2 regions of the Dehalobacter sp. DCM genome follow, and region 1 is predicted to be linked to the other one. Evidence: riboswitches for the same ligand, from Rfam matches in the RefSeq annotation. Region 1 holds a riboswitch; the other holds the start of a gene.
What was found. Region 1 has a riboswitch for cobalamin ahead of LPY66_RS06580 (precorrin-6A/cobalt-precorrin-6A reductase). Riboswitches for the same ligand answer to the same signal wherever they lie in the genome.
Positions count from the first base shown of each region.

Region 2: another riboswitch for cobalamin. It lies ahead of cbiD (cobalt-precorrin-5B (C(1))-methyltransferase CbiD); the one in region 1 lies ahead of LPY66_RS06580 (precorrin-6A/cobalt-precorrin-6A reductase).

Region 1 is NZ_CP092282.1:1,382,121-1,389,065, forward strand. It holds gene LPY66_RS06575 (energy-coupling factor ABC transporter permease) at 1-742, opposite strand, end outside; cobalamin riboswitch at 964-1,151, shown strand; gene LPY66_RS06580 (precorrin-6A/cobalt-precorrin-6A reductase) at 1,395-2,114, shown strand; gene LPY66_RS06585 (energy-coupling factor ABC transporter permease) at 2,153-2,905, shown strand; gene LPY66_RS06590 (energy-coupling factor ABC transporter substrate-binding protein) at 2,902-3,228, shown strand; gene cbiQ (cobalt ECF transporter T component CbiQ) at 3,246-4,037, shown strand; gene LPY66_RS06600 (ATP-binding cassette domain-containing protein) at 4,037-4,894, shown strand; gene LPY66_RS06605 (DMT family transporter) at 4,875-5,951, shown strand; gene LPY66_RS06610 (hypothetical protein) at 5,962-6,771, opposite strand.
Region 2 is NZ_CP092282.1:1,038,712-1,053,458, reverse strand. It holds gene cobI (precorrin-2 C(20)-methyltransferase) at 1-301, opposite strand, end outside; gene cbiD (cobalt-precorrin-5B (C(1))-methyltransferase CbiD) at 298-1,443, opposite strand; cobalamin riboswitch at 1,789-1,978, opposite strand; gene alr (alanine racemase) at 2,080-3,201, opposite strand; gene LPY66_RS05110 (NAD(P)H-hydrate dehydratase) at 3,232-4,803, opposite strand; gene acpS (holo-ACP synthase) at 4,887-5,243, opposite strand; gene LPY66_RS05100 (sensor histidine kinase) at 5,289-6,674, opposite strand; gene LPY66_RS05095 (GntR family transcriptional regulator) at 6,713-7,339, opposite strand; gene eam (glutamate 2,3-aminomutase) at 7,691-8,956, shown strand; gene LPY66_RS05085 (TIGR01212 family radical SAM protein) at 9,023-9,937, opposite strand; gene galE (UDP-glucose 4-epimerase GalE) at 9,985-10,971, opposite strand; gene pdxR (MocR-like pyridoxine biosynthesis transcription factor PdxR) at 11,036-12,466, opposite strand; gene LPY66_RS05070 (vitamin B12 dependent methionine synthase) at 12,633-13,337, opposite strand; gene pylSc (pyrrolysine--tRNA(Pyl) ligase large subunit) at 13,370-14,206, opposite strand; gene pylSn (pyrrolysine--tRNA(Pyl) ligase small subunit) at 14,222-14,551, opposite strand; gene pylD (3-methylornithyl-N6-L-lysine dehydrogenase PylD) at 14,555-14,747, opposite strand, start outside.

The DNA.
Region 1 (6,945 bases):
CAGATGCAAACCAGGAAACACCGCCGCCGATCACCAGGGCAGCGATCAAGAAGCCGATGACAACACGTTTAATTGCTTTGGTACCGGAAGTATTAGTTACTGCCGATTTTTCCAACAAGTCAGGCCGGGCTTTCCAAACGAAGGAAATTACGGCAGCGGTTACAAGCCCTTCAACAATGCCAATTGCCAGATGGATCGGCTGCATCATGAGTAGAAAAGCATTGAAAGGAAGTTCCGTTTTTCCAGACAAGAATGTCTCAAATACCACACTCAAAGCCCCCAGCTGAAGACCCGCAATCGCTGCGATCATTGAACCGGCAAGAATGCGTTTGGGCGAGATTCCTTTCTTTGTTATGGTTTTGTAAATCAGTGGATAAGCAAGAAAACACGTATAGAAACCAAGATTAAATACATTGCAGCCATAAGCTAACAACCCGCCGTCACCAAAAAATAAGGCCTGAATCAATAAAATGGCAGCCATCGTGATAAAGCCGGCATAGGGGCCGAGCAAAATGGCAAGCAAAAGTCCTCCCCCAAGGTGTCCGCTGGATCCTGTACCCGGGATCGAAAAATTAATCATCTGTGTAGCGAAAACAAATGCGCCCATTGCCCCCATTATCGGGATCTTTTTTTCATCCAGTTCAGCTTGGACTTTCTTTATCGAATAGGCAGCAACCCCTGCTGTCGCAGTCCACATTACCGCTCCAACGACCGGTGAAATTAATGCGTCAGCCATATGCATAATAATCACTCCTCTTAATTCTGCTGTCAAAATCATTATAGTGTGCTCGCATATTTTTACAATCCTGGTAGGGGGGATAAAATTCTGATCGTTAAAGGCGACGACTTGTTTGAAACAGTAAGAATATGAGGGTATAAAGGATGAAGGTATGAGCGAAAATGCAGAATAATAGCTTAGAATTAAACTGTACAGTTTTAAGCTAGCATGCTATAATATATCAAATTGAATATACAGTAATGAGTTATTCCTGCCCGAGGGCAAGAATTGAAAAGGGAAGTCAGTTGGAGCTGACGCGGTTCCCGCCACTGTACGAGGGAGTCGAATCACATAATGTCACTGGGATTAACCTGGGAAGACGTGATTCGATAAAGATCTTAAGCCAGGAGACCTGCTCATACTGGGTACTGTAACTACCTACGGGATGTTAGGGAGGTGAATGCCTTATGTTTTCGGAATTCTTACCGCTTTCTGATACAGGTTAGATCCTTTACCTTTTCATGGTAGAGGTTTTTTTCTATCCATGGAGGGATTACTGCCGCGGTGCCACGGATGGCAAGGAGCGGCGCTATCCATGGAGGGATTACTGCCGCGGTGCCACGGATGGCAAGGAGCGGCATTGTCTCGGTTTTATCTATAGGCTAAGGAGGTTCAAATGATTGTCCTTCTGGGAGAAACATCGGCAGCTTTTGAATTAAGTAAACATCTCCAAAACAGGGGGATCAATTTTATTAAGAAGTCGGCTTGGACGGTTAAAGACTGTTTGCCGGCGGATTCAGTTATTCTTGATGTCAGCCATCCTTTGAGTGATAAGTTCTGTTCACTGAGACAGTTATGTGAACAATTCCATATTCCGTACCTCAGATTAGAAAGACCTGAAACCCACATCCCAGAAAATTCCTTGATATTCCAGACATATAATTGGGATGAAGTTTTGTATCGTCTTAATGAGCGCGTTGGTGCATTACACCGGGAAAAAGGACGAAAGGTTAATGTTTTTGTTACTACCGGCAGTCACCAATTGGGTAGTATTGTACATAGCGCTTTTGCGGGCATGGCCCGTTTTATTGTCCGGGTTCTCCCTGAAGGACGACTGGTACAGAAATGCCAGGACTTAGGTATTCAACCCCGGGACATCGTCGCCATGCAAGGTCCTTTTTCCAAAGACATTAACAAAGCGCTTTTTAAGTTCTATGGAGCGGACGTCGTGTTGACAAAGGACAGCGGTCAAGCCGGCGGGACGGATACGAAAATTTCGGCTGCGTTAGAATCGGGTCTGGAAATCATTGTAATTCGAAAAAACAAAACGGACTATGGTTTGACCATGAGGAGTGTCAATGAAGTAATAACATGGCTTGATAATAATATTTTATGAGAAGATTTTAGTTTAGATCAAGAAGAAAGGTGACACGAATGAATACGAAACGAATAACAATGGTCGCAAGCATCACCCTGATGCTGATCTTATTGCCTCAAAATGTTTTTGCCATGCACATCATGGAAGGGTTTCTTCCCCCGGTCTGGTGTATCTCCTGGGGCGTTCTGTGCATCCCGTTTGTCGCGTATGGCTTATACGCCATGCGCAAAATAACCAATGAGTCTCCAAAACTAAAGTTGCTGCTGGCAATGGCCGGTGCGTTTGTCTTTGTCTTATCCTCTTTGAAAATACCTTCCGTTACCGGGAGTTGTTCACATCCTACAGGAACTGGTTTGGGAGCTATCTTGTTCGGCCCTGCCGTTATGAGCGTACTTGGCATTATTGTTCTTCTGTTCCAGTCGATTCTACTAGCTCATGGTGGGCTGACGACGCTTGGCGCCAATACCTTTTCCATGGCGATTGTCGGTCCGTTTATCGCCTACGGTGTTTTTCTGCTGGTGAAAAAACTAAAAGGACCGGAGTGGCTGGGCGTGTTTCTGGCGGCGGCCTTGGGGGATTTGGTTACCTACATTGTCACATCGTTGCAGCTGGCGGTGGCATTCCCTGCCGCAACTGGGGGTATTGCAGTCTCAGCCGGCAAATTTATGGGGATTTTTGCCTTTACCCAAGTGCCTCTGGCCATCAGTGAAGGCATATTAACGGTTATTATTTTTAACGCGATCAAGACTTACCTGAAAAGCGACGAACTTCATTCCTTAAAAGTATTTGCTGGGGGGGATTTAAGATGAGCAGTAGCAACAATATGCCGAATAATAAAAGCAGGCTGACAACCAATCTTGTCCTGATTGCCATCGTTATTTTGCTCGCCATTGTTCCGCTGGTTATGAACAAAAACGCTGAATTCGGCGGAGCAGACGGTCAAGCTGAAACGGCGATTACTGAAATTAATCCTGAATACACGCCGTGGTTTTCTTCTATTTTTGAGCCGCCCAGCGGAGAGATTGAAAGCTTACTGTTCTCTCTGCAAGCAGCACTTGGTTCCGGTATACTCTTTTACGGACTCGGCTATATGAAGGGACGCTATAAAAGGGAAGAGAAAAACAAAAACTAATATAAGGAAATCAAAAGATGATCAATATCGATAAATATGCCTATGCTTCCAAACTAAGTAAAACAAATCCCATGGAAAAAATGGCGCTTGCTTTGCTGACGTTATGTGTCTGTCTTTGGGCAAACTCTATCCTGCTTTCGGTTACCGTATTATTGATTATGAGCTGGTTGACTGTCAAAAAGGGAGGCATACCCCTCCCTTTTTTTCTTAAACTGATGCTCATACCAATGTCTTTCCTTATTCTGGGTGTCCTTATGATCGCTTTTCAAATTGTAAACGATCCGCATCAGTTTATTCTGGCTTTTCCAGTGTTTGGTTTTTATTTGGGATTCTCCAAACCCGGTATGGAGACGGCGATACAGCTTTTTTTCAAAGCTTTGGGAGCGGTGTCCTGTTTGTATTATTTGTCTTTGAATACGCCGATGGTTGATCTGCTGTCCGCACTGCGCAAGCTGAAATGTCCGCAGCTTATGCTGGAAATGATGAGCTTGATTTACCGGTTTATATTTGTGCTGATGGAAACTGCGGAGACCATGTATACGGCTCAAAATTCCCGCTTGGGTTATTCGAGCCTGAAAGCAGGGTATCGTTCGTTAGGGATGTTGGCCTCAACGCTTTTTATCCGGGCCTACAAACGTTCAGATGATATGTATACGGCGATGGAAGCCAGGGGATATGACGGCAAAATCGCCGTGTTGGAAGAAATAGCGCCCTTCTCTTGGCGGCGTTTCCTGGCAACAATAATAATGAATGTTGGTTTGATTACAGCGGTATTGCTGGCCAGACAGTATTGGGGAGGTTTGCTCTAATGAAGGACTGCATACTGGAAACGCAAATGTTATCTTACACGTATGCCGACGGGACCAGCGCTTTGGATGAGGTTACTCTGGGCATCAGAAAAGGGGAAACGACCGCGGTATTAGGAAGTAACGGCGCCGGAAAATCCACGTTGTTTCTGAACTTTAACGGGATTTTGAAACCGTCCTCCGGGCAAGTATTCTTCAGAGAGACGCCGCTTGATTATACAAAAAAAGGACTGCAGGAACTGCGCAGGAAGGTTGGTATTGTTTTTCAGGATCCGGATAACCAGCTTTTTTCCGCTAATGTTTATCAAGATATTTCTTTTGGGGCCGTTAATATGAAATTACCGGAAAAGGAAATTCGCCGCAGAGTGGAAATCGCGATGGAGCGAACAGGAATAACCCATCTGAAGAATAAAGCGACCCATTCTCTCAGCTTCGGTCAGAAAAAAAGGGTGGCTATTGCCGGGGTGCTTGTTATGGAGCCGGATATACTGGTGTTGGATGAACCGACAGCAGGGCTTGATCCGATGGGAGTCAGTGAGATCATGAAACTTCTTAAGGAAACCCAAAATGAACTTGGGCTTTCCATTGTTATCTCGACCCATGAGATTGATATTGTTCCGCTCTACTGCGATTTTGTTTATGTCCTGGATCGAGGAAAAGTCATTCTGGAAGGGACGCCGAAAGAAGTCTTTTCAGAAAAGGAAACGATTCGAAGTGTTAACTTAAGGCTGCCGCGAATTGGGCATCTAATGGAAATACTGAGGGCGAAAGATGATTTTGCTTTGACAGAATCGGCGATGACCATATCTGAGGCGCGGAAGGCATTAAATGATTGGAAGAATGAAAAATCAACAAAATAGATTGTTTTGGTTTCCTATTTTGCAGATTATCGCAGCCGCCGCTTTGTTCGGGGCCAGTGTCCCTTTGGCAAAGCTGCTGTTAGGGGATATTGCCCCTGTACCGCTGGCCGGATTCTTGTACATAGGCAGCGGTATGGGGATGTTGCTTTGGCGCGTTTTGTTTAAGGCTGATCAAGGCAGTTGCCGTGAAGCAAAAATTGTTAAACAGGATTGGCCATGGTTGATCGGGGCCATCTCATCCGGCGGAATAGCCGCTCCCATTGTCTTGATGGTTTCACTGAAACAGGCACCTGCTTCGACAGCTGCCCTTTTGTTAAATTTTGAAGGCGTGGCGACAACCATTATTGCCGGGATTGTGTTTAAAGAACACATCGGGAAGCGTATTTGGGGGGCAGTTCTATTAATTGCCGTTGCCAGCATCGCGCTGTCCTGGAATACTTCCGGGCAATGGGGTTTCTCCCTTAGTGCCGTCGGGGTACTCGCCGCTTGCGGCTTGTGGGGCGCGGATAACAATTTTACACGGAATATCTCAGCTAAAGATCCATATATGATTGTTGCCATCAAAGGTTCGTGTGCAGGAATATTCTCTCTGCTCCTGGCGCAAATTATCGGACAGCCATTTCCGCATTTGTCCTATGCGGTAATGGCAATGTTCTTGGGGTGTCTAAGCTATGGCTGCAGTATCGTTTTCTTTATTCAAGGCATGCGAGAACTGGGCTCAGCCCGGACAAGCGCCTTATATGGCATTGCGCCTTTCTTGGGAGCTGTTTTATCCATCGCCTTATATAGAGAGGTTCCGGAAATACAGTTTATTGTCGCAATGCCTGTGATGATACTGGGTGCCATTTTGTTATTAAAAGAAGACCATGTTCATTGGCACAGACATCACTATACCGAACATGAACACCGGCATTGCCATAGTGATGGGCATCATACCCACAGTCATCAGGGTGATACGAAATTGGAAAAAAACTATCATTCGCATGTCCACCAACACGAAGAGACAGAACATTGGCATGGGCACACGCCAAACATTCATCACCGGCATAGTCACTAGATGACAACAATCAGTTTTCTACATTACCGTGACTGTATGTAACCAATTGGAAAGAAGGAGTTGAGGGCGTTCCCAGCGTGTTTATGGAACAGGATAGTTTCGCGAGAAGTATTGAAAATTTGTCATATTGCCCTTTAGTTAATTGCCGGCAATGACATGTCAGGACGACCAATACCGGATTGCCGGCGATGTTGTTCAGCACTTTCAAAGCATGGATATAATTGCGGTTATCTTGTATTGTCCCAATAATAATTATTGGCATTTGACTCCATGATTCCCAGGATAGGTTAAGATAACGCAGCTTGTGATTGGCACGGGGATTTTGAGTCAGCAGACCAAGAATCAGGGGGGCTTCACACTCCGTATGCTGCGTATACGCTAGAAGATTAAATCCCGAATCAACGACAGCAATGTGACTGTCGATGATATTTTCGCTGATATCCAGTAAATCCTGTAAGCCGCGGCCAGCAATAAGAGAGCGCTGCATGTTGCTTTCCCACTCCTTGAAAGTCTTAAAAACCTCCTTAAACCTAAAAAACGAATCATAATTAATCTTACCGTCAAACATAATCACTCTTCTCAAAGCGTTGTCAGCCACGTATTCCTGTAAACCGTCCCGGGGACATAATAAGTAGAGGTTCGGAAAAGACTGACTTATTTTAACGGCTTTTGTGAAGTTACACACATAAAGGTAATCTGGGGAAAGACGGCTGCTATGGCAGCTTAGCATTTTGATCCCAAGAAATTTTGGATTTTCCTTTTTAGGGGCATAAGAAACAAGTGGAAAATGATCTAATAAAATATTTAATGTAACCGGCATCTTGGAACCTCCTTCCAAAATTTGAGTAATTAATACCACTTGTAAAAAGAAAAAGCATGTTTGTACCTCAGTCCAATGACAAACATGCTTCCTCTCCATAAGGGAGAGATAATCAAGGAGAACTTAAAATGTCAATCTTATGCACGCCGGCAAATAGCTTGCATAAGAGTGTCC
Region 2 (14,747 bases), 340 kb from region 1:
CCCCGAGGGTCAGAAACGCCACCGACCTGTTCTGTTTGAGCTGGTCCATGATGAGCTCAGCCGCTTTTTGATGGCTTTGTGCCAGTATTTGAGCATCCCGGGTCATCGGCATATAGAGTTCGAGTATTTCTTTTTGGGAAAGATCAACGGCCTGCTTAGCGATATTCCAGGCGGTCATTTCTTTTTCATCGGTACGCGGAACAGCAATCAGGTCTGCTTCTTTGATGATCCGTATCGCCTTCAGCGTCATTAGTTCAAAGTCCCCAGGCCCAACGCCTATTCCATATAATGCTGCGTTCATGCTGTTTCCATCCTTTTAAGCTTATTTATGATTTCATCTGCTTCCGGAGTTTTGCCCAAGATGCCCTGTTCGTTAGTGTACAAGATCACACCGGCTTTCACTTTGTTTTGCAGACGGTAATGTACATAGTCATTGATTTTTAACATAATCGACGCGAATACATCGTTGCGGAGGCCATAGCGGTCCAAAACGGCAACCGCTTCCGGTGCTGTCAGACAACGCATGATCTCCTGAACGATCTCCCGCGAAGCACCGTGAAGGGCTGCATGAACGGCGATAACCTCCATCCGGCAGTCCGCATAGCGAGAATGGGTATTCATGATACCGGCAGCCAGCTTAACCAGTTTTCCGGCATGTCCGATCAAAAGCAGGCTGTCAAAGCCCAATTCCACGGTAAAATCGAGCATTTCACCAATATAGTTACTGCACTGGACCAAGGTATTCTGTAATCCTAATGTCCCGCGGGCAAATGTTTCCCCGTAGTTTCCCGGGCACACCAACAGATGGCGGCAGCCCTTTTCCTTTTGCTGGTTCATCTCAAGCCGAACCGTATCGATCAACGCTTTCTCGCTCATGGGTTCAACCATGCCGGAAGTCCCCAAAATCGAAATCCCGCCGACGATACCCAAACGGGGATTGAAAGTTTTCCTGGCAACCGCTTCCCCTTCCGGAACAGAAATCGTAATAGTGAGACCACCCTCATAGCCCAGCGCGTTGCAGACTTTCTCTGCTTCCGCGATGATCATACTTCGGGGAACCGGATTGATTGCTGCTTCTCCTACTGGGCAGGCCAGTCCGGGCTTTGTGACCCGGCCAACTCCCGTGCCGCCGTCGACGCGAATAGCCTGCTCTTGCGCTTTGGCAACCGTAGCGAAAATGAGGATCCCGTCGGTCACATCCGGATCATCGCCGCTGTTTTTTTTGACGGCACAGGTCACCTGATGATCATCCCGCTGTATTTCCAGTACTTTCATCGTGGTGACGATGCCTTTCGGTGTAGCAATGGCTATTTCCGTACACAGTTCGCCGCTCAGCAGCATCACAGTTCCGGCTTTGGCTGCTGCCGCCGCGCAGGATCCTGTCGTGAAGCCGCAGCGCAGTTTTTTATTTTGTTTGAGGACATAAAGTTCTGCCTGGTCCATAAGTACTTATTTCCTTAGTTTAAATTTATTTCTATGTAAAGCTCAATTAACTTTATTTGAAGTATATCGAAATCTCCAGAAGATATCCGATTTATTGGAAGCCGTAAATTGATATTCCGGATTTCTTCTTGTCATCCGTGACATAAGTGAAGCGCCAACTCTCCATATGGACTAAGCCGATAGTTTGCAATAAACAAGGTACTGCGAATTATGAATGATCTTTGTTCGGCCCAGTTGTTCATCCGTGAACAGAAAAAAAATCTCTCAACTCGTTATGTTGAGAGGTTATATTCGAAGGAAATACCTTTTGAAATACCACACACCTCTCTATCGCTCGTAGAGTATAACGGTGAGATCAAACAGGCAGGTCTTCTGGCTCCAGTATCATCATTCTCCAGACCTTCCCAGTTTCCCAGTGGCATTCCTGAAGAACTCCTCTATTACAGCGGCGTGACCGCGCGGGCTTTAACCCGACTTTCCTTTTCACTAAATGATGCTGCCTGCATCATTCAACACCTGTTCTACACGTATTCAATTATCCATTAAGTTGGATTCAATCGTTTTTGGATATAATCCAGACTCATTATAGCGCCCTTTTATAATGGAATCAACTATTATTTTCGACAATATTATTCTCTAAATATCATTGTCTACTATCACTCGCGGCACTCTTTTGGTCAAGCCGCAGGTGATCTCATAACTGATAGTCCCGCAACGGCCCGCAATTTCATCGGCTGTAATTCGATCTTCCCCGCAATCGCCGATTAAGATCGCTTCGTCCCCTTCGTCTACCCCGCGAATATCGGTCACATCCACCATCGTTTGGTCCATACAGATCCTGCCGATGATCGCCGCCCGTTTCCCTTTGATCAGGACCTCACCGTTATTGGACAATGACCGCCGCCAACCGTCAGCATAGCCGATCGGGAGCGTCGCCACTTGCGTCGGACGTTCCGCAACAAAGGTCCTGCCATATCCGACACTCTCCCCTTTGCGGATTGTTTTCAATTGAGATATACGCGTCTTCAATGAAAGTACCGGTTCAAATCCTGCTTCCTGGCCGGTATGCGTCATCGGCAAAAGTCCATATAAAATAATCCCCGGACGGCAAAGTTCAAAATGACTTTCAGGCACTTGGATGATCGCTGCAGAATTAGCCGCATGGCGGATCGGAATAGTAATTCCGGCAGCACGTAACTGATCACGAAGGGTATTAAATAGCGTTAGCTGTTTGGAGACATAGGTCAGATCGGTGCCATCAGCAGTAGCGAGATGCGTATAGATTCCTTCCAAAAAAAGACCGGGAAGCCCGGCAATCTTTTGAATCGCTTCAAACGCATTATCCCGAAACCCGATCCTGCCCATCCCTGTATCCACTTTGATATGCAGCCTGGCTGTTTTATGCAACTTCTCGGCCGCAGCCGATAGGGCCTCAGCCTGGCGCAGTTGAAATACCTCCGGGATAATATCATCTCTGACCATGATCTCCGAATACTCCGGGAGCGTCGGTCCGATGACCATGATGGCAATATCCGGAAATTCCTTCCGCAATTCCAGTGCTTCATCTAATATCGCAACGCCAAAACGAGTTACCCCTTCTTCTCTTAAAGCGCGGACTACCGCTATGGCACCGTGTCCGTAGGCATCTGCCTTGACAATGGGCATCACATCACTTTTGGTGAAACTTTTTACCCTTCTGAAATTTCGTTTCAATGCGCCTAAATCAATTTCTGCCCAAACCGGACGAAAAAATTCCATTTTATTCTCCTCATGTGTTCTGTCCATATATTAATTTTTTTGCTCTTCAATTTCTCTGCGAACCTTGGGCAAATACTCCGTTACTTCCGATGCGGTATAGCCAGATAACCCATATTGCTCTTTCAAGGAATCCGCTGCTTTACCATGAAGGTATACTCCCATACACGCTGCACCAAGTGGCGGCACGCCTTGGGCAGTCCAGGATAGGATACTGCCAGTCAGGACATCCCCGGTACCGCCTGTACCCAAGCCAGTATTCCCGGTCATATTAAGGAATACTCTCCCGTCAGGTGATGCCACAATGGTACCCGCCCCCTTAAGAACGATGATAGCTCCCCACTCAACAGCTTTAGCCATCGCAATCTTAAGGCGGTCGTCCTGTACTTCCGCTGGTGTCATACCGCATAAGCGTGCCATTTCACCCGGATGCGGCGTTAAAATGAGATTGCCCTTACCTTTCCTGGCACTTAAGAGTTCCGGTTCCTTCGCCATCAGGTTTAACGCATCGGCATCGAGTATGACTGGAATATTTGTCTCTACAAGTATATTTTTTATAACTGCAAGAAATGACTCCGTTTGCTTAAGTCCCGGTCCAACAGCACAAGCATCTGCATCCGTCAGCCGCTCTTTGATATTTAGCCAGGCATTGGCTGAGAGCATTTCATAGTCCGGCGCCGGCCAAACGGTTGCTTCGATTACACCCAGATCAACTGTTTCCGCGATTGCTTCCGGTGTTACGATCTGAAGCAGTCCGATACCGCAGCGTAGAGCAGAACGCCCGGCTAACATGACGGCGCCGCTCATCCCCAATGATCCGCCGATCAATATCCCCTTGCCATGTGTCCCTTTGTGCCCTAATGGATGCCGAATCGGGATGAGCGGTTTGATAACTTCATCCGTTAAAAGGTAGGCAAATATTTTTTCCTCGCTGATGACAATTTCCGGTATAGAAATCGGATCCGTCACCAGCCTTCCTGTATAAATCAGGCCTTCTCCCAGAAAATGCCCCAGCTTTGGCAGCCCAAACGTAACAGTGACATCCCCTTTTACCGCAATATTATGTACTTTTCCGGTATCCGTTTCTAACCCGCTGGGGATATCAATGCAAACAACAGGAAGATCTGTTTTATTCAAATCTTCAATGAAACCCTGGATAAATTCAGGAATAGCCCCTTTAAAACCGGTGCCATAGAGTGCGTCAACAGCCACATTCGATTGCATCAGTGCCAGTTTGAACAAACGAAGCTGTTTTTCATCATCAACCGGGATAATCTTTTCACCCATTTTTTGATATAAATCATAGTTTAACCTGGCATCCCCTTGCAGTTCGGTGGGGACAGCAAAGAGAAAAACAGTTACTTCCATCCCTAAAATGCGGAGGTGCCTGGCGACAGCCAGACCGTCACCGCCGTTGTTTCCTTTACCGACAAGTATGACGGCCTTTTGTCCGCGCAGACATTTTCCGCCAACTTCCAGAAGGGATTTTATTTCCCGAACCACAGCCAGAGCAGCATTTTCCATGAGAATTGATCCCGGGATGCCGAAGTCATTAATGGCATGGGAATCAATATTGCGCATTTGTCCGGCACTTACAATACGCATCTTATAGCCCTCCTCGGAAAATTATATTTCTTATTGAATATACTTTTATTATTATAGCGTACTGCGTCAAATGAAAAAAGCGTTTATACCAAAATGGCCGACGCAATTGCCATCTCCTTGGTATGAGAAAGGCTGAGACGCACTATGCCGGCCCCTCTTGCTCGGGCTATGATACACGCTCTGTCACTAAGTACAACATAGGGTTCTCCTGTTGTGTTCTGGAATATTTCAATATCATGCCAGGAAACACCGCTAAGTCCAATCCCCAAAGCCTTTAAAACCGCTTCTTTACCGGCAAATCGAGCCGCTAAAGAAGCGATGTTTTTATTCTCGAGCAGAGCCAGTTCTTTTTCCGTAAATAGACGAGCGGCTAATCTGGGGTGTCGTCTGTATGCTTGCTCAAACCGTGAAATTTCAATTATATCAATTCCAGGATACACGCTGATCCTCATTTCTAAACATTATTCCTAATGAAGGCAACTTTTCTATCCATTCGCATCATTATCCATTAATGCCATATTATTATCCGTCAGCGTCATGATGTCATCGGACCTGTTGACAGGACTATCCGGCTTGATGATTTCCGAATAGGGAAGCCGCATGGTTACGGTCGTACCTTCTCCAAGTTTACTTTCAAACGTTAAACCGTATTCTTCGCCGTACATTCCCTTGAGCCGGGCATGAACATTGGCAAGTCCTACGCCGTTGCCGGAACCGACACCGGGTAGAAGAACATCTTTTAATCGTTCTTCTTCGATACCCATACCATTATCTATCACTTTCACCATCAGTTCGGAGTTTCCATCGTCCTTTTCCATTTTTGTTACGTTGATGGTTACGATACCATTCGGTGTAAGCATGGGGGTAATACCATGTTTCACCGCATTTTCCACTAACGGTTGGATGCTTAATCGGGGGACTTCTGCGTTCATAAGATCCCTCGGAATCTCATGCTTTATTTTCAGTTTTTTCCCAAAACGCGCTTTTTCCAAGACAAAATAATTATTTACGAACTCCATTTCTTCCAACAGCGAGATTTGAGTACCCCTGGACTTTAATGCCTTCCGGAAGAATTCTGCCAGATGGATCAGCAGCCTCCGGGCACGATTGGGATTCGTCCGACTGGTGGCAATAATCGTATTAAGCACATTAAAAAAGAAATGCGGATTAATCTGTGCCTGCAGGGCATCGAGACGAGCTTCCATGGCCAAATTCGCCTGATGGTCCAACTCGGCGATTTCCACCTGGAGGCTTAAGATCTGACCCATTCCAATGGCTAAGCGAGCGATATCCGGCGATATTGCTCCACCTTTTGTCTCATAGAGTTTAAACGTCCCGACAACATTGCCGCGGCAAACCAAAGGGACAATGATTGCTGCTGCTAACGGGCAATCACAACTCCCGAACATGGGGCAGTTTAATCCGGCTTGTGTCTCTACTATTTTATACTTAGCCGTCCGTATGACTTCCCGTGTGGCTTCAGTCAGGATTTTATCCCCAGGATGGTGCATCTCACAGCCGGCCCCAAGATACGCCAGCTGTTTTTCACAGTCAGTGATCGAGACGGCCGCGACCTGTGAAATATCCTGTATGATCCTTGCGATTTCTGCTGCGTTTTGTTCATTTAACCCACCGCGCATATAAGGCAGTGTCTCATGTGCTATTTTCACGCTCAATGCTTCACGCTGCATCGTATTTTGGGGTGCTGCTTTTTTCTCCATTCTCTTTTTTTCCCAGTAGTAATAACAGGCATCCAAGATCATAAAGGCAGCAAGAAGGTAAGCATTTTCCAGATAAATACCGAGTATTATTTCTAAAATAAAAACCAGCAAGAGTACAGTATCTTTATTCCTATTCCAAATGGTAATCATCTTTACTTTGGCTTTACTTGTTTTCAAAACGTTTTCTGTCATAATCGTTTCTTCACGCCCTTTTTAAGTAAGGTCTGGATTTTCTTTCTTCCTTCCTCTGAATTTAGAACGAGAAGTAAAATATCACCTGCGTCTAAAAGGAAGTCCGCACCGGGCGAAAAGTTCTCGACACCGTTACGAACGACACCGACAACCGTTGCGCCAGTCTTTTCTCTTACCTTTAGCTCGGTCAATGTTGAACCTACCGCTGCTGAATCCTGCGGAATCTCTATTTCCTGAACATCATTCCAGCGCGTAATAAATCGATCGGCATACGTAGAAACCTTTTGTAAAAGGGTGTCAATCTGTTTATCAATTTCTTTTCGTTTATCCATCAAACTTTTTAACTCATCCATAAATGCTTGGATCTCATTTTTTTGGTCAAAGGATTTTAGAAATTTTTCAGCTTCCGTACGTGAAACCACAACGATACCGCTGCCCTGTTTGACCTCAACGACACCTTCGCTTTGCAGGATTGCTATGGCTCTGCGGATGGTTTCAGGAGAAACATTGAATCTTCCGGCTAACGTCGATCTTCCATGAATCTTATCGCCCTCATGATACTCCCCAAGAACGACAGCATGTGCAATTTCATAGGCGATTTCCTGATACCTTGCCTGTTCCAATTTAAACCCCTTACTTTCGCGTACGTAATAAATCTTTACTTTTCCTGTTGTTACAATTCTACCCCAGGGGAATAGGGATGACAATGGTTTTTTAGGCATTATACCCTACTTTTGACACAGATAACCTATTTGCCGGTTAAATACTGTCATCTAAGATGATTTACACGATTTTAGCCGGATTATTCGTAATCATTCACACTATTTCTATTAAAATGCGCAAATTATGCAATTATTTCCCCCTTGCATCTGACAACTTTAAATGTTATGATTGGTTGGCAGTAAATATTTTACTTATATCTGCTTTTTTCTTTATACGGTGTTGGAATTCCTGATTGATGAGGAGGGGATATTATGGCGATTGCTTTATATCGAAATGATCATGAATCCCGTTCATTTGCTTTGAAACGAGCCGCTGAGCTAAGACATCATGCCCAACCCTATCTTAAAAAGGCTGCCATCATTCCTACTGGATTTAATATATCGGAGTTGTACCATTCTCAAAGAGACAGAATTTGCCATTTCTTTAATGCCTCTCTGGAAGATTGGAATGATTGGCGCTGGCAGATGGCCCATAGAATTACTGACGCCAGCATTCTAAGCGCTATTTTCCCAATGACTAAAGAGAAAATTATGGAGATTACCCAAGTTGGTCGTGTTTACCGTTGGGCAATTTCCCCCTATTACTTAAGCCTAATGGATTTTAGCAACCCGCGTGACCCTATTGCCATGCAAGGGTTACCAAGCATAGACGAACTGCAGGATAAGTATGGCGAGACAGATCCTATGGGTGAAGTTTTGAATTCACCTGCCGCCTGCATTACCCGACGTTATCCTGATCGATTGATTATTAACGTGACCAATATGTGCGGGATGTACTGTCGTCATTGCCAGCGCCGCCGAAATATTGGAGAAACAGATGAACATAAATCAACCCAGGAACTTGTAGAAGCCCTCAATTATATTCGTATGAATCCCGAGATCAGGGATGTCCTGGTAACCGGGGGAGACGCACTCCTATTAAGTGATGATGTACTGGATTGGCTCCTTTCGGAACTACACGCCATCCCTCATGTCGAAATTAAGCGTATAGGTACCCGGGTACCGGTAACGTTACCCATGCGCATTACCGATAATCTGATCAAGATTCTAGCCAAGTATCCACCTATTTATTTGAATACACAATTCAACCATCCCAAGGAAGTGACTCCTGCGGCAAAGTTAGCGGCTGACAAACTGATTTCCGCCGGTGTTATTCTTGGCAATCAGGCCGTGCTCTTAAAAGGAATCAATACAGACCCCCATGTCATGAAAAAATTGAACCAGGAGCTGTTAAAGATCCGGGTTCGTCCCTACTATATTTTCCATGCTAAAAACGTAAAAGGCACCCGCCATTTTATCCCTTCCATTCAGCAAGGACTTGCGGTTATGGAAGCTCTCCGGGGGTTTACATCCGGTCTTGCGGTTCCGACGTATATCATAAATGCTCCAAAAGGCGGCGGTAAAACTCCGCTTCTTCCACAGTATCTGTTGTCCCTTGATGAACATAGGGCTGTATTAAAGACTTGGGAAGGGAAAATTGTGTACTATGAAAATCATTGTACCGACGATGAACCGTAAGCAATTTTCGTTGCGGATCATAAACCCATCAAACCGTTTTTCGGATACGCGGCTTTTGTTATAACACTAGGGAATACAGTTAATCCCTTGCTGGCTGTTGCGCCGTTCCATTTCCTGATCGATCCCGTTCAAAACTTCCCATTTACGTCGTGTCCATTCGGGAGCAATGACATCGTTAAGTGGTCCATCCCCCATCAACCGGTGAACGATCATTTCCGGGGGGAGAATCTCGAGGATATCTGTAACCAGACGGATGTATTCATCCATGGACAAAAGCTTAAGTCCTCCTTGTACGTACAATTCGGCAAGTTTTGTCCCGCGAAGAACATGCAGTGAATGAATTTTAACACCCTGAATAGGCAGCTTGGCAAGCGTAAGAGCCGTCTGCAGCATGTCTTCTCTGGTCTCTATTGGAATTCCCATAATCATATGGGCACATACGCGGATATTCCGTTGCTTGAGTTTTTGAACCCCTTCCAGGAAACATCGAAAGTCATGTCCCCGGTTCATCCAGGCAAGAGTCTGGTCATGTGCTGATTGCAGTCCAAGCTCCACCCATAGATATGTTTCTCTGTTCAATTTTTCCAGTACATTAAGAATTCCCTCATTCAGGCAGTCCGGCCTTGTCGATACGGATATTCCAACAACATGTTCAACTGCCAGGGCTTCTCTGTATATTTTTTCGAGATAGTCCACTGGACCGTAGGTCGCAGAAAATGATTGAAAATAGGCAATATATTTTGCTCTGGGCCATTTTTTGACTGTCCTAGCCCGGACTTGGTCAAACTGCTCCTTAATGGATAAACCTCTTTGCCCTGCAAAATCACCGGATCCCATTTCGCTGCAAAAGATGCAGCCACCGCTGCCCAATGTCCCATCCCGATTTGGACAGCTCAATCCAGCATCAAGAGATACTTTAATAACCTTTTCACCAAAAACCTCGCGTAAGTGTTCATTAAGGGTATGATACCTTTTATGCATAATGACTTCCTTTATTAACCAAGAATCGGTAAAATGCCAACGTCCAATCAGTTACCAAATCCACCCGGGTTTGCTTTGTGCCACTTCCAGGCGCTAGCTATGATTTCATCTAATTCGTGATAGTGCGGCGTCCATCCAAGCAAGGTCCTTGCTTTTTCCGATGATGCCACAAGGACTGCGGGATCGCCGGGACGCCTGGCTACGATGCTGGCCGGGATAGCATGACCTGTTATGGCTCGTGCTTTTTTTACGACCTCGAATACAGAAAAACCTTTCCCGTTCCCGAGATTATAAACGTCGCTTTCCTCAGTATTCTTAAGTCTTTGAAGTGCTAAGCGATGCGCTTGGGCTAAATCCATGACATGGATATAATCACGAATACACGTTCCGTCCGGTGTCGGGTAATCGTTGCCATAAATCGCTATTTCTCCGCGCTGACCCAAGGCAGCCTGCAGAATGATTGGAATCAGATGACTTTCCGGATGGTGATCTTCACCGATAGTACCGTACGGATGCGCACCGGCTGCATTAAAATAGCGCAACGCAATGTATTTGATGCCATAAGCCCGGTCACAGTAATGCAGCATCTTTTCTATAGCCAGCTTCGTTTCACCGTACGGATTGGTAGGAAGTGTCCGATCGGTTTCTTTAATTGGAATATTGACCGGTTCACCATATACAGCAGCTGTTGATGAAAAAACAATCTTTTTAACATGATGCTTATTCATTTGGGTTAACAAACGCTGCGCCGTAATGACATTATTATCATAGTATTTCAAAGGATCTGCCACGCTTTCACCGACCAGAGAATCTGCTGCGAAATGGACGACGGCATCGATCCGGTTTTCACTAAAAATACGATCTGTTACTTGAGGGTCACGGATATCCCCATGATAAAAAACAACATTGTTTATGGCTTGACGGTGTCCTTTTTGAAGATTATCTAAAACGATAACATCTTCACCATGGGCAGTAAGTTCTGAGACGGTATGGCTGCCGATATATCCGGCGCCGCCTGTAACCAGGATAGCCATGTTTTTCTCCTTTACACCATGTTATTTGTTTCATTATATTTCCATTTGATTATAGCCTAAAACTTCATAAAATCTCCTTTAAGGCACAGGCAAGTCCCTTAATCGCCGCTTCCATTTCTTCCTCAGGCAGAGAATTGAACCCAAAAAGAAAAATGTTTTCCGGAGCTTTTTGCTGGTTCTGCCAGTAGACTTTTGTGCCGTAAATGCCAAATCCCCTTAGTCTCATTTTATTTATCAAATCTTCCTGATTCATACATCCCATTATTTGGATTAATACATGCGAACCCGCTGGCGTCGGATAAATTTTAACGCTGTCTGCAAGCTGCTCCTGCATTACTTTTTTGAATATCTCGTATTTTCTCCGATGCAGCTGAGAGAGTTTTCGTACGTGTCTTTCCAGGTGCCCATCCCTGATGAAATAAGCTAATGCCGTTTGATGATAAGTTGGAAGTGACGAATTGTAATATTTGTATTTTTCTTGATAAACCGCCATGAGATTGTATGGCAGTACAAAATATGCACACCGTATCGAAGGAGAGAGAACCTTTGACAGGGTGCTCAAATAAATAACATTCTGCCCGCTGCTCAAAGACCCAATAGACGGAAGCGGTTTTTCTCCATACAGAAATTCATTATCATAATCGTTTTCAATAATATAGGCCTGATTCTTTTTTGCCCATTCGAGAATCTGCAGACGTTTTGTTAAAGATGTCGTGACTCCGGTGGGAAATTGATGGGAAGGCGTTAAATAAAGCAATTGGCATTTTGAGTTTTCTAAGGCATCCATATCAATACCGGAATCGGTAAGGGGGAGCATTTTGATTGAAAACCGTTTATTTGTAAAGATTTTTTGCATACCAATAAAGCTGGGGTCTTCTACGCCTATGGTGTGTATTTCCTCGGGCAATAATTCCAGTATAATATCCATCGCAAATTGTGTGCCGGCAGAGATAACAAGTTGATCTAAAGTGCATTTTACACCCCGGCTGGTGTTCACATAATTGCACAGACTTTCTCTTAATTTTACATTTCCTTTGTTGCATTCATATGCGATATCCATGGCGTAGGATTCCTCGAGCATCGCGTCCAGCGTATACTTTCGCCACTTTGTCCAAGGGAAAAAGCTTGATTCAAAGCTCGCATAATTAAAATCATATTTCAGCTGGGCAGACTGCTCCGAGGCTGCACCTTCTGAACTATTTCCCGATTTTACTATTTTCTCCGGTACTGTACCGGCTAACGCCCTTGAAATCTCTAGTGTTTCCACGTTTTCCACATAATACCCGCTGCCTTGGACTGATCGAATATAGCCTTCATCCAGCAATTGCAGATAGGCCTTGCTTACTGTGTTATTACTGATTTGCAGTTCCTCTGCCAAAACCCGAATCGGCTTAAGAGCATCGTTTTCTTTCAGATCTCCTTGTAGAATACTCTGCCGCAAGGCTTCGTATAATTGTTCATACAAAGATCGGCCGTTGTTATTAAGAATAAGCACAAAAATCCCTCTCTCACGATTGACACATACAAAGCTATTATAATCATTATAAAATAACTGTCTCAGCAAAACAATTGTTGAAAATTGCTATGGTCAACAGCATTTCTAATATGTGTTCCGGTTATTTTTATGCTCAATAATAAAATGTTTATTCACTTATTGGATATCACGAGAATAACGCCTGTTTCATTTTTCTTCCCGCCCTGCAGTACACACAAGTTTTCCCCGAAGACATGCAATTATCGCAGTCGATTTCAGCAACATTTTGCTTGCTGCTTGTAACTGCGAAAAATCCGGCATAGCTTTTAAGGGGGTACATAAAACCACCGCTGAGCAATTTCATATTTATTTTGTCTGCGTCAAGTATGGAAAAAATCTTCTCGACCAGAGAAATTTCCATTCCGAAATATCCCGGTCCAAAATTCCCTGATACGAATTTATCGTGGTTGCAGCTTAGCCCCTGGAGATGGCGTCTTAAGATTTCCTGTCCGGCGTCCACATAGGCATTCTGCCAAATATCATAGTAGACACTATTTAAGCCGCTGGCACCGCTCAAATCCACCTCGCCGGCAGTCAGCAGGTAGACGTAAACCCGCTCAATCTCCCCCGCCGGAATTTGGGCCAATGCCTGGCAGAAAAACGCTTGTCCGTCCAGTATCATTTCAGTTCCGTCATAATACGGTTTTTCATATTCCGAGATTAAGACAGTAATCGCAATTTGATCATCCACATCATCCAAGCTTCGCAGTGATCGCTCAATGATTTTTGGAGAGACTGTTTTTCCCCTGTTATAACCGCACATATCCCGAAATGCTTTTTCGGCAAGATCCTTTCCCTGATTCTTATCTAAGCGAATCACGTGGTTTTTCATTGGCATCTTCTCCCTCTGTCCTCAGCACAGCGTTATTTGATCTTTAAACAAACACCATCCAGAAAAACATTGCTTTTCGCATAACGCTGAATTCCGTTTTGCTTTTCCCGATGCATGAGCAGCCGTTCCAACCCAAAGCCGATACCGACCCAAGAACAGGTCATATTCCATTGATCATCCAGCGGATGCGGCCCCATCGAAGTGGATGCCAACTCCAAGCCATCTTTGCTTACCACATCCAGTCCGATGCCATAAACGACCGAGTCCTCTTCCTGGAGGGAATAATCGTCGATTTGGGCAGTCTTTAAGACAAGCTCTGCCAAGCCCTTCAGCCGGTCGATTCTTTCGTCCTCGGGTGTTCCCCACTCGACGAGATTGAGCATGGTAAATTCTTTTAAATGGGAGTTGCCCTCCGATTCCTTGCGAAAACAGGACCCGATTTCAAAAATGCGCAGCGGCAGCTTCTGGCTGGTCATTATTTTGCGTGAGACTTCATAAAGATTCGGCGCAAGCATCGGACGCAGACAGGTTTTAGCATCGAGCCAAAATACCTGTTTATATAGCGGATTGTTCTGGTCAATTGTCATCTTTTCCATGGCTTTTGACGTGATGATGGTTGGGGTAGTCACTTGAGTAAATCCGTTGCGGCACAACGCGTCCGCCAATTCCTGCTGCAGGCGGCACAGCGCAGGTTTATGACTGACTCCAAGCAGCTGTCGCAAGTCTTCCTTGTTTTTCTCAGCTGCCGTCTTTTCAATTATTTTAAATGCCTGATCTCTTTCCATGGCCGTATTAAAATTCGAAGCTGCGGCTTCTCTTTTGACTCCCAGCTCCGTCAGCCTGTTTTTTTGCGTTTCCGTAAATTCCATGCTCAATATTATCACCTATCTTCTGTTATCCGTAAATACCGTCTGTGAGTATTTGGTCAGCTTCCACTCAGGAATTTTACACTTTTCGCAGGGATATTTACACCATCGATTGCGCAGCCACCGTGCGCTTCGGCTGTTTTTCGAATTCCAGACAACAAACGTCTCCCCGCAGTGCGTTGTCACAACCATGTTATTTCCTCTGTTTTCCAGTGTTTTAACCCCGTGCAGTGTTCCGGTGCGCGACGGCCAGAGTTTTACTTTGTCGATTAATCGAAAGAGACTTTGATTCTTGGATATGAATCGTATATTTTTTTGTTTTTGGGAATCCTTTTTTGCTTGTTCCATAAGTCAGCCCTCCAGCTGTTTCAGGCAATCAAAATACATGGTCATGATCCCCAGTTCTAGAGGATTATGAATAACCGTCGCTTTCTTTGTCGCCTCAGGCGTTACCCCGCAGGGCATACCTGGCGCCGCGATAATTGTCGTTGCCCTTACGTCCTTTCCCGTAATAAAATTCCCAGCCGGGCTGGCATCCACAATA